One region of the Pantoea sp. B9002 genome, then DNA from elsewhere that is predicted to be linked to it. Evidence: predicted binding sites of a transcription regulator. Region 1 holds the regulator's gene; each other region holds the start of a gene.
What was found. Region 1 encodes sigma-54, which starts transcription at its own class of promoters, with help from an activator protein. Its sites were predicted from a motif close to GTTGGCACANNTTTCGCTNT; they were not measured.
Positions count from the first base shown of each region.

Region 2: the regulator sigma-54 is predicted to act here: its motif matches at 1,158-1,177, upstream of HX773_RS20555 (gamma-glutamyltransferase family protein).
Region 3: the regulator sigma-54 is predicted to act here: its motif matches at 1,898-1,917, upstream of glnK (P-II family nitrogen regulator).
Region 4: the regulator sigma-54 is predicted to act here: its motif matches at 1,567-1,586, upstream of glnA (glutamate--ammonia ligase).

Region 1 is NZ_JACAPA010000002.1:202,675-205,818, forward strand. It holds gene hpf (ribosome hibernation promoting factor) at 113-400, opposite strand; gene rpoN (RNA polymerase factor sigma-54) at 422-1,861, opposite strand; gene lptB (LPS export ABC transporter ATP-binding protein) at 1,910-2,635, opposite strand; gene lptA (lipopolysaccharide ABC transporter substrate-binding protein LptA) at 2,641-3,144, opposite strand, start outside.
Region 2 is NZ_JACAPA010000046.1:43,408-46,551, forward strand. It holds gene HX773_RS20545 (transporter substrate-binding domain-containing protein) at 1-57, opposite strand, end outside; gene hpxU (MurR/RpiR family transcriptional regulator HpxU) at 250-1,089, opposite strand; gene HX773_RS20555 (gamma-glutamyltransferase family protein) at 1,315-2,901, shown strand; gene hpxX (oxalurate catabolism protein HpxX) at 2,914-3,099, shown strand; gene HX773_RS20565 (AtzE family amidohydrolase) at 3,096-3,144, shown strand, end outside.
Region 3 is NZ_JACAPA010000011.1:128,062-131,205, reverse strand. It holds gene tesB (acyl-CoA thioesterase II) at 1-111, shown strand, start outside; gene amtB (ammonium transporter AmtB) at 183-1,472, opposite strand; gene glnK (P-II family nitrogen regulator) at 1,506-1,844, opposite strand; gene HX773_RS09205 (SmdB family multidrug efflux ABC transporter permease/ATP-binding protein) at 2,104-3,144, opposite strand, start outside.
Region 4 is NZ_JACAPA010000019.1:25,566-28,709, forward strand. It holds gene typA (ribosome-dependent GTPase TypA) at 1-1,294, opposite strand, end outside; gene glnA (glutamate--ammonia ligase) at 1,734-3,143, shown strand.

The DNA of each region.
Region 1 (3,144 bases):
TTTCATTGCCGTTCGCCCGCTGGCGCTTGCGCAGATGACAAAACGGGGCGGTAAGTTCCGCCCCATTTATGCTCTAAGTGCCGAATCAGTCAGCACTCTGCAAGCGTGAAGGTTAGTGTTTTTTCAGTTTGTCTTTGTGTTTGGTCAGCTGACGGGAAAGCTTATCGATTAACCCGTCGATGGCCGCGTACATGTCTTCCGCTTCCGATGTGGCGTGCAGCTCCCCGCCGTTGACGTGCAGTGTTGCATCCGCAACCTGCGTCACCTTCTCTACCTTCAGAACAATATAAACCTGATTGATACGATCAAAATAGTGTTCCAGTTTGGCAAATTTGGTATTTACAAATTCACGCAGAGGTTCGGTAATTTCAACATTAAGTCCGGTAAGGTTTAGCTGCATAGGTCTTCCTTCTTCGTTCGGTCAAACCAACTGCTTGCGCTGGTTTGATGGCGGTATCGATAAAGACTCGCGATATTTAGCAACCGTACGTCGCGCTACCATGATGCCCTGTTCGGATAACATGGAGGTCAGTTTGCTGTCGCTCAAGGGTTTTGCGGGGTTTTCCGCCGAGATTAATTTTTTCACCAATGCACGAATCGCCGTGGACGAGGCTTCGCCGCCGCCTTCGGTGTTGACGTGACTGGAGAAAAAATACTTCAGTTCAAAGATGCCACGCGGGCTGTGTAAATACTTTTGCGTGGTCACGCGGGAAATGGTGGATTCATGCATATCAACAGCCTGAGCGATATCCGCCAGCACCATCGGACGCATGTACTCCTCACCCTGCTCAAAAAACGCCTGCTGCTGTTCAACGATACAGCGTGTCACTTTCAGCAGCGTGTCGTTGCGGCTCTCCAGGCTCTTAATCAGCCACTTGGCTTCCTGTAAGTTGCTGCGAATAAACTGATTATCGCTTTCATTACGGCCGGCTCCGCCCATCGCCGCATACTGCTGATTGATCTTCAGACGCGGCATGCTGTCGGAATTGAGTTCAACCGTCCAGCGCTTGCTGATTTTGCGCACCAGCACATCGGGAATGACATATTCCGGTTCGCTGGTGTTAATCGACTGGCCTGGGCGCGGATCGAGTGACTGAATCAGCAGCATCGCCTCTTTCAGCACCTCTTCCTTCAGACGGGTTACGCGCATCAGGCTGCGGAAATCATGGTTGGCCAGCAGATCGAGATGTTCGCTAACAATCAGGCGCGCTTCCGCCAGCATCGGCGTGTCGGCAGCATATTGCGACAGCTGGACTAACAGGCAATCACGCAAATCACGCGCACCGACGCCGACCGGATCGAAACGCTGCACGCGCTTGAGCACGGCTTCGACTTCTTCCAGCGCCAGCTCTTCATCGCCAATACTGTCATAAATGTCTTGTAAGCTGACGGTGAGATAGCCGGTTTCATCAATGGCATCAACAATTGACGTGGCAATCGCACGATCGGTATCAGTGAAAGGCGTTAACTCAACCTGCCACATCAGGTAATCCTGCAGCGATTGGGTAGTTTCGCCCTGATAGATGGGCAGTTCGTCATCCTGGTAATCGGTGCCGGTGCCTGACGGTGTGCCAGCGGTGTAGATTTCGTCCCAGGTAGCGTCGAGCGGAAGCTCTTCGGGCATATCTTTCTGTTCAAGCGCTTCGCGCGTGTCTAAAGAATCACTTTCCTGATCCTGAAATTCACGTGCGTCGACTTCTTCGTGCAGATCGGTTTGTTCAAGCAGCGGATTGCTTTCCAGCGCCAGTTGCAGTTCTTGCTGGAGTTCAAGCGTAGAGAGTTGCAGCAAGCGAATTGCTTGCTGCAACTGTGGAGTCATCGCCAGCTGTTGGCTGAGCCTGAGTTGCAAACCTTGCTTCATAATTCGGTAAGAATTTCCTAAGCAAACGTAGGGTGTTACAACACCTTATCAGAGTCTGAACTCTTCGCCCAAATAAACACGCTTAACCTGCTCATCTACAAGAATTTCATCAGGCGTGCCATGGGCAATTAAATGTCCCTGGCTGACGATATAAGCGCGTTCACACACCGCGAGGGTTTCACGCACGTTGTGGTCGGTAATCAGCACGCCAAGGCCACTGTCACGCAGATGCTCGATGATTTTCTTGATGTCGATAACCGAGATCGGGTCAACACCGGCAAAAGGCTCATCCAGCAGGATGAATTTCGGATTAGCCGCCAGCGCGCGGGCAATTTCCACACGACGGCGTTCACCACCCGACAGCGCCTGGCCCATGCTGTCGCGCAGATGGCCAATATGGAACTCTTCCATCAGCTCGTTGGCACGGTCCTGACGCTGTTCTTCGGTTAAATCATCACGAATCTGCAGCACAGCCATCAGGTTGTCGTACACGCTCAGGCGACGGAAGATCGAGGCTTCCTGCGGCAGATAGCCGATGCCGCGACGCGCGCGCGCATGCAGCGGCAGAATGCTGATGTCTTCATCATCAATCACGATGCGGCCCGCATCGCGCGGCACAATGCCCACCACCATGTAGAAGGTGGTGGTTTTACCGGCACCGTTTGGGCCCAGCAGGCCGACAATCTCGCCGGATTTTACCTGCAGGCTAACATCTTCCACCACGCGGCGGCCTTTGTAGGCTTTCGCCAGGTTCTCAGCGATTAGTGTAGCCATAGCAATCAGTTACTCTTTTTAGGGCTCGCGGACGAACCGTTTTTATCCTGCAGCTGCGACGGTACCAGAACGGTAGTCACGCGCTTGTTGTCGCCCTGGCTGAACGCCTGCATCTTCTGCTCTTTCACCAGGTAAGTGATGCGGTCGCCTTTGATGTTGCTGTCCTGCTGCTGAATGAAGGCATTACCGGTCAGCTCAACAAAATCGTTCGCCAATTCATAATGCAGTTTACTGGCGTGGCCTTGTACCGGCTTGCCGTTATCCTGCATCTGATAGAAGGTAGCTGGCGTGCCGTAAGCATCAACGATGGTTTTTTTGCTATCGCCGCCCGGACGAGTGACCACCACTTTATCGGCGGTAATCTTGATGGAACCCTGCGTCACAATCACGTTGCCGGTAAAGGTCGCGACGTTGCCCTGCAGGTCCAGCGCCTGGTTGACGGAGTCGATATTTACCGGTTTGTCTGAGTCGCCGGTTAATGCCAGCGCAGGCAGGCTCGTTGCCAGCAG
Region 2 (3,144 bases), on a different contig from region 1:
CCCGACCTGCGCCATCAGCAATGCCGCGCCCGCTACCGCTAATAATACTTTTTTCATTATGCACCCCGGTGAGTTTACGTGAAACAAAAGATTCTTGATGAATCATTCTGCAACTAATGTGCCAACCGCAGTGCCGCGAGAAGAAAGAGGAAAAAACGGGGATTTACCGCATTGAAGGCAGCAAAAACGGGCATTGCGCCCGTTGGAATGAACGATCAAAAACAGTGCAATGCACCACAATGGCGCCCGTTAACGGTGTTCCAGCTCGTCGAGATGCTGATAAAGATCGGCAATTTGATGGATGCGCTGACGGCCCTGCGACAACATTTCATGCAGCAACGCATTCGCCAGCAGGTTAATCAGGCTCATGGCGGAGGCGTAGCTATCAAAGGCGGACACGCTGTCGAGTGGCGCGCAAAGCTGCCAGCGCGCTAAGGTGATAATGCCCTGCGCCTGCGGCTCACACAGCGCCAGCACCGGGATGTTGCTTTGCTGCAGCTGCTGCATCAGCGGACGAATGATGCGTGGACGGCGGCGAAACGCCATCACCACCACGATATCGTCGGGCGTGATATCCACCAGCTCTTCGCCCAGCGTCTGGCCCGGCTGCGGCAGCACATGCACCTGCGGACGCGCCTGCATCAGCTGCTGACGCAGGTGCAGCGCCACCGGATAGGCGTTACGCATGCCGATGATAAACACCCGTTTCGCCGCACCCAGCGCGCTAATCACCTCGCCAAACTGCTGTGGATCGATGCTGTTGACCCACTGCGTCAGGTTGGCCATCTCCTGCTTATAGTGGCGCGACAGCAAGGTGTTGCCCTGCACCGCATCGCGGTTGTCGGTGAGCGGCATGCCGCTCTGGCGCAGGATGCGCAGCTCGTCGCGCATATCCTTATATTTCTCGTAACCGAGACGCTTGAACAAACGGCTGACCGTGGCCTTCGACACGCCGCTCAGCCGCGCCAACTCGGCGCTGTTGTAGCTGATCAGGTCATCAAAATGGTCAAACACGAAGTCGGCAATGCGCTGCTCCTGCGGCGACAGTTGCGGATAGTGACTACGGAGGCGTTCATCAAGTTGTTTCATCATCGGTCCTGTAACTTTCGTTTCATCACAAGCTAGCATAAATCGATCCAGATTGATGTCCGACCAAAACTGGAACAGCTCTTGCTTAGATTTATGCAGTATTTGCAGATATTCACGAATTCGCACATTCCGTAGCGGCGCAATTTATTGCGCGATAAATCGCGCCGCTACGGAATGTGCGGTGATTAAACAGAGTGTTTAAAGAGAACAAGAGAAAAAATCACTATGATACAGAGCAACATGGCGCCGTTAGGCATGGCCGTTACGCCACATCATCTCGCCAGCGAAAGCGCCTTAGCCGTACTGCGCGAAGGCGGCAATGCACTGGAAGCGATGGTGGCCGCCGCCGCAACCATCGCCGTGGTTTACCCGCACATGAACGGTTTGGGCGGCGACGGCTTCTGGCTGGTGGTACCGCCAAACGGCGATCCCATCGCCATTGACGCCAGCGGCGCAGCCGGTTCACTGGCGCATCTCGATTTCTATCACGGCGAAACACATATTCCGCATCGCGGCCCCAAAGCCGCCTTAACCGTGGCGGGCACCGTCAGCGGCTGGCAGGAAGCGTTGACGCTGGCGCAGGAACTCGGCGCTACACCGCTGCCATTAACCCGCTTGCTGCACGATGCGATTCGCTATGCCGCCGACGGCATTCCGGTCACCGCCTCGCAAGCCGCCGCCACCGCCGCCAAACAGCACGAGCTGCAGCATCAACCCGGTTTTGCCGCCACCTTTTTACCGGACGGCAGCGTGCCAGTTGCCGGCAGTCGCTTCACCCAACCGGCGCTGGCGAATACGCTGAGCATGCTGTGCGATCACGGACTCGAGAGTTTTTATCGCGGTGAACTGGCGCACCATCTGGCGCGCGAAATGACCGCGCTGGGAATGCCAATCACGCTGGAGGATTTGCAGACTCACCAAGCCCGGCGCTGTACGCCGCTGCATCTGGCGCACAGTGAAGGCGATATCTGGAACATGACGCCGCCGACGCAAGGTTTGGTGTCGCTGGCGATCCTCGGCATTACCGATCGGCTCAATATGGCTGACGCAGATGAAGCGCAAACCGTACACCGCATCGTCGAAGCCACCAAAAAAGCCTTTGCGCTGCGCGACAAGCACATCACCGATCCGCGCCACATCGACATCGATGTGCAGAGCCTGCTGGATGATGAGCATCTCAGAACGCTGGCGGCGCAGGTGGACGATCAACAAGCCGCTGCGTGGGGCACCGGGCGCGGACCGGGCGACACCGTGTGGATGGGCGTGATGGACAGCAGCGGATTGGCCGTTTCGTTTATCCAAAGCGTCTATCACGAATTCGGCAGCGGCGTGGTGCTGCCCGGCACCGGCATCACCTGGCAAAACCGGGGTGCCGCTTTCAGCCTGCAACCCGACCATTTGCTGGCGCTGCAGCCGGGCAAACAGCCGTTCCACACCCTCAATCCCGCCGCCGCGCGTCTCAAAGATGGCCGCACCATGGTGTACGGTTCGATGGGCGGCGACGGCCAGCCGCAAACCCAGGCAGCGATTTTCACCCGTCACGTGATTCAGGGGCATCCGCTGCAACAGGCGGTGAGCGCGCCGCGCTGGCTGCTGGGTCGCACGTGGGGACAATCATCCGATTCGCTCAAGCTCGAAGCGCGCATCGCGCCGGAAACGGTGCAGCAGCTGCGCGCGCTCGGCCATGAGGTTGAACTGCTAGCCGATTTCAGTGAAGTGGTCGGCCATGCGGGCGCGATCGTCAGACACAACAATGGCATGCTGGAAGGCGCGTTCGATCCGCGCAGCAACGGCAGCGCCGCCGGTTTCTAACGGAGATTATTGATGAGTTCACAACCGGATTGGGCCACCTATATCGCCCAAATGGAGCAGATTCTGGCGCTGGAGCTGGATGATGCGCGCCGCGCCGAGCTGCTGATGCAGTTCAACCGCATCGCCGCGATGGCCGAGCCGCTGATGGCGCTGCCGCTCGACGATCGGCTGGAAGTGGCGGGAGTGTTTCATCCATGAAACTGTCATCTTTATCGATTAACGCCCTGCAGCACGCGCTGAGCC
Region 3 (3,144 bases), on a different contig from region 1:
ACCTCGGCCTCCGGCGCGCGCGGTTTTGTGCGTGGCGAGTTTTATACGCAGGATGGCCGACTGGTGGCGACCACGGTGCAGGAAGGCGTGATGCGTCAACGCGACGCATAAAAAAAGGGGCGATATTATCGCCCCTCTGTTTTTTTATAATTTTAGCGCACTGCTCTTCTTTAGCCCGGCTGTTACTGGTTGTAAGCGTTCTCGCCGTGGCTGTTCACATCCAGACCTTCACGTTCCTGATCTTCCGGAACACGCAGGCCAACAATCATATCCGCCAGTTTGAAGCCGATGAAAGCTACAACTGCAGTCCAGACGATGGTCACACCCACGCTGAACAGCTGAATCCAAACCTGATGGCCCATGGTCACGCCTTCTGCGTAGCCTACGCCGCCCAGTGAAGAGGATGCGAACACGCCGGTCAGGATACAACCGAGGATGCCACACACGCCGTGCACACCGAACACATCACATGGGTCATCAACGCGCAGCCATTTCTTCAGGGTTGTTACGCCCCACAGACCGGCTAAACCACCCGCCAGACCGATAATCAGCGCGCCGCCGACACCGACATAACCACAAGCTGGGGTAATCGCCACCAGACCAGCGATGAAGCCAGAGCAAGCACCGAGCAGAGAAGGTTTACCGCGTACCGCCCACTCGCCAAACACCCACGAAAGTACCGCACCCGCTGTAGCCACCACGGTATTCAGGAACGCCAGCGCAGCGATTTCGTTAGCTGAGGAAGCAGAACCGGCGTTGAAGCCGAACCAGCCCACATACAGAATCGCGGTACCGAGGAACACCATCGGCAGGTTGTGTGGTTTGAAGGCTTCTTTGCCGAAACCTGCACGTTTGCCCACCAGGTAAGCACCCACCAGGCCAGCAACCGCGGCGTTGATGTGAACCACGGTGCCGCCCGCGAAGTCGAGCGCGCCGTCTTGCGCCAGCAAGCCACCCGCCCACACCATGTGTGCGATTGGCAGATAAGCCAGCGTCAGCCATACCACCACAAAAATCAGAACCGCAGAGAAGCGAATACGTTCAGCCAGCGCACCGACAATCAGGCCGACGGTGATACAGGCGAAGGAAGCCTGAAACGCAACGTGAATGTACTGATAGAAGCTGCCCATCAGCGCTTTCAGCTCAATATTTTTCAGCATCGCCCACTGGAAGCTACCGAAGAAGGAGTTGCCTTCACTGAACGCCAGCGAGTAGCCGTAAATCACCCACAGCACACAAACCAGTGAGAAGGTCACCGCAACCTGCGTCAGCATCGACAGCACGTTCTTGCCGCGAATCAAACCGCCGTAGAACAGCGCAATGCCGGGAATCGACATAAAAAGTACCAAGGCGGTACAGATCATCATAAAGGCGTTATCGGCTTTATCCGCTACTGCAGGGGCTGCCGCCATCGCCAGAGAAGGTAACAGCGCAAGGCTGGTGAGGCCCAACTTCGTTATCAGTTTATTCATTTCTTTCCATCCCATCACAATTCAGAGCCCCAGTTACAGTGCTGCTTCGTCGGTCTCGCCGGTACGAATACGAATGACGCGCTGCAGTTCTGCGACGAAAATCTTGCCGTCGCCAATTTTGCCGGTATACGCGGCTTTGCTGATGACATCGACCACTTCATCAAGCTGGTCGTCCGCAATAGCGATATCAATTTTTACTTTTGGCAGGAAGTTAACGCTGTACTCGGCACCGCGATAAAGCTCTGCGTGACCTTTCTGGCGACCGAAACCTTTAACCTCGGTAACTGTCAGTCCCTGAATGCCAATAGAGGATAAGGCTTCACGCACGTCCTCCAGCTTAAATGGTTTGATTACCACGGTAACCAGCTTCATACGTTCCCCTCCGGATAAGAAATTGAGTGAGTCTTCGCGGACACGTAGGGATATAAGCAAAGGCTGTGCCATAAATAAAAAAAGGGGAATGTCAGTAGCATAGGCGCGCTGCATCACGCTTCGTTATGTGAAGCACAGCGCAGATTGCGGAGGAGGAAGAGGAAAGGTGTTGCAATATTGCACTTCTTTGGTGCTTTAAGCCTCAAAGAAGTGCATCAATACAGAACATTCCGATAAAACTGTGCAAAAAAGGTGCAATTCACCCTTCAGCTTGTACGGGGATGCTCGCCGCGAGTTCATCGCCGGCCTGCTGCAGCTGATACATCTGCCAGTAACGGCCCTGCTCGGCCAACAGTTCAGCATGCGTACCGCGCTCCACCACCTGACCGCGATGCAGCACTAAAATCTGATCGGCCTCGGTAATGGTGGAAAGGCGATGCGCGATCACCACCAGCGTGCTGTGCTGGCGTAATGCACGTAACGCATGCTGAATCGCCTGTTCCGTGCCGGAATCGATATTCGCCGTGGCTTCGTCGAGGATCAGGATTTGCGGTAAAGACACCAACACGCGCGCCAGCGCCAGCAGCTGTTTCTGCCCAACCGACAGATTATTGCCCTGCTCGCCTAAACGCGTATGGATGCCGTCCGCCATGCTGCGCGCCAGCGGTGCCAGCTGCACCGTCTCCAGCGCCTGCCACACCTGATCTTCCGGGATATCGCGCCCCAAACGCACGTTGGCCAGCAGCGAATCCGCCAGCACCACCGGATCCTGTTGCACCATCGCAACGCTTTGACGTAAAGCGGCATGCGACAGTTGCGGCAGCGGGCGACCATCCAGTTCGATGCTGCCGCGCGTCACCGGGTAATAGCCCATCAGCAGATTCGCCAGCGTGCTTTTCCCGCTGCCGGTATGTCCCACCAGCGCAACAAAATGACGCGCCGGAACTTCAAGATTGATATTGCTGAGCACATCGCGATTATCGCGATAGGCAAAGCTCACATCCCGCAGCGAGATGCTGCCGGAAGCCAGCGGCTGAATATCGTTGCCGTAAGCTTGCTGATCCGCATCCATCAGTTCGAAGATGCGCTCGCCGGACACCACCGCCTGCTGCAGCATCGACTGCTGCGTAGTGAGTTCAATCAGCGGTTCATTGAGGCGGCCAAGATAGGTAATAAAGGCATACAGCACGCCGACTTCAAACACGCCCGGCGTGGCGAAGCTGAACAGCATCAGCAAACCGCACAGAATCATGGCCGAAAACAGACTCAATAACGGGCGCAATAAAAAGCCATCCAGCCG
Region 4 (3,144 bases), on a different contig from region 1:
CTGGATCCATGTTTTTCAGGTCGCCTTTACGCTCACCCATCGCTTGCATCACAGAACCCTGATGGGTTTCTTCGATGTCGAGGGTCACGTTTTCGAATGGCTCCTGCTTACGGCCTTCGAACTCGCGGAAGATGACTTTCGGACGGGATACCGCCAGCTCGAAACCTTCACGACGCATGTTCTCGATCAGAACCGACAAGTGCAGCTCACCACGACCGGAAACGCGGAACGCATCCGAATCTTCGGTTTCTTCAACGCGCAGTGCCACGTTGTGTACCAGCTCTTTGTTCAAACGCTCCAGGATCTGGCGCGAGGTCACGAACTTACCTTCTTTACCGCAGAACGGTGAGGTGTTCACGTTGAAGAACATGGTAACGGTTGGCTCATCGACGCTCAGGGCTGGCAGCGCTTCCACATTCTGCGTGTCGCAGATGGTGTCAGAGATGTTCAGCTCGCCCAGACCGGTGATGGCGATGATGTCGCCCGCTTCCGCCAGGGTGCTTTCGATACGCTCCAGACCAAGGTGGCCCAGCACTTTACCGACTTTACCGTTACGGGTTTTGCCTTCGCTATCAATGATAGTGACTTGCTGGTTCGGCTTCACGGTACCGCGCTTGATGCGGCCGATGCCGATCACGCCCAGATAGTTGTTGTAGTCCAGCTGCGAGATCTGCATCTGCAGTGGCGCTTCAACTTCAACCTGAGGTGGAGAAACGTGGTCAACGATCGCCTGATACAGCGGGGTCATGTCGTCAGCCATGTCGGTGTGTTCCAGACCCGCGATACCATTCAACGCCGAAGCGAAGATGATCGGGAAGTCCAGCTGCTCGTCGGTCGCATCCAGGTTAACGAACAGGTCAAATACCTGATCAACAACCCAATCAGGACGCGCGCCCGGACGGTCAACTTTGTTGATAACCACAATCGGCTTCAAACCATGAGCAAATGCTTTCTTGGTTACGAAGCGGGTTTGCGGCATAGGGCCATCCATCGCATCTACAACCAGCAGCACCGAATCAACCATGGACATTACACGTTCCACTTCACCACCGAAGTCGGCGTGTCCTGGGGTATCAACGATGTTGATACGGTAGTCGTTCCATTTGATAGCGGTGTTTTTTGCGAGGATGGTAATCCCACGCTCTTTCTCCAAATCGTTGGAGTCCATTACGCGCTCAGTCGCTTCGGTACGAGCATCAAAAGTACCGGACTGTTGTAGCAGCTTGTCAACCAGGGTGGTCTTACCATGGTCAACGTGCGCGATGATGGCGATGTTACGCAAATTTTCGATCACAGCTTTGCCTCAGGCATTATAGAAATAACGCGGTATTGTACACGGATTAAGCGGAAGACTGAACATGATCACAGATTTCGCCGAAAGTTTCTCGTAGCGCTGGTTTTTAGCACCATTTACGGTGCATTAATCTGCACTGCGGTGGCAAATTGCACCATATTGGTGCTTAACTTCACCTGCTACGCACCAATATGATGCATGCAATCCATCCTGGTGCAGCCTTCGACTCACGAAAGGGCGCATTGTAGCGCCATTTTCGCCATTGTCATAAAGTTGGCACAGAATTCGCTTTATATATTTTAAGCGAAAACGACAGTTATAAAACGGTTGAAAGAGCTTGCCGAGATCTTTGGTTAGGAATGGTCAGCAGTCGTGACACATTCCCGGCAACGAAGTTCTCTCACCATGACGATAATGACCATTTCCAGGAGAGTTGAGTATGTCCGCTGAACACGTTCTCTCGATGATGAACGAGCATGAAGTTAAGTTTGTTGACCTGCGTTTTACCGACACTAAAGGTAAAGAACAGCACGTTACTATCCCTGCTCACCAGGTTAACGCTGACTTCTTTGAAGAAGGCAAAATGTTCGATGGCTCCTCCATCGGTGGCTGGAAAGGCATTAACGAATCAGACATGGTGCTGATGCCGGATGCAACCACTGCAGTCATGGATCCGTTCTTCGAAGACTCGACCCTGATCATCCGTTGCGACATCCTTGAGCCAGGCACACTGCAGGGCTACGACCGTGACCCACGCTCCATTGCTAAGCGTGCAGAAGAGTTCCTGCGTTCTTCAGGCATCGCGGATACCGTGCTGTTTGGACCAGAGCCAGAGTTCTTCCTGTTCGATGACATCCGTTTCGGTTCTTCTACTTCAGGTTCACACGTTGCTATCGACGATATCGAAGCAGCATGGAACACCGGTAAAGAGTACGAAGGCGGTAACAAAGGTCACCGTCCAGGTCTGAAAGGCGGTTACTTCCCAGTGCCACCGGTTGACTCAGGACAGGACATTCGTTCTGCCATGTGTCTGACCATGGAGCAGATGGGTCTGGTGGTTGAAGCACATCACCACGAAGTAGCCACTGCTGGTCAGAACGAAGTGGCAACCCGCTTCAACACCATGACCAAAAAAGCTGACGAAATTCAGATCTACAAATACGTGGTGCACAACGTTGCTCACGCGTACGGCAAAACGGCAACCTTTATGCCTAAGCCAATGTTCGGCGATAACGGTTCTGGTATGCACTGCCACATGTCCCTGTCAAAAGGCGGCGTGAACCTGTTCTCTGGCGACAAGTACGGCGGCCTGTCTGAAACTGCTCTGTTCTACATCGGCGGTATCATCAAGCACGCTAAAGCGATCAACGCCCTGGCGAACCCAACCACCAACTCTTACAAGCGTCTGGTCCCAGGCTACGAAGCACCCGTTATGCTGGCTTACTCTGCCCGTAACCGTTCTGCTTCTATCCGTATCCCAGTGGTTGCCAGCCCGAAAGCACGTCGTATCGAAGCACGCTTCCCGGATCCAGCGGCTAACCCATACCTGGCATTCACCGCGCTGCTAATGGCCGGTCTTGATGGTGTTATCAACAAGATCCACCCTGGCGATGCGATGGACAAAAACCTGTATGACCTGCCACCGGAAGAAGAAGCTGAGATTCCAAAAGTTGCAGGTTCTCTGGAAGAAGCACTGAACGCACTGAACGAAGACCGCGAGTTCCTGACCCGTGGCGGCGTGTTCACTGATGACGCTATCGATGCGTACATCGAACTGCGTAAGCCAGAAGTTGACCGTGTGCGTATGACTCCGCACCCAGTTGAGTTCGAACTGTACTACAGCGTTTAAT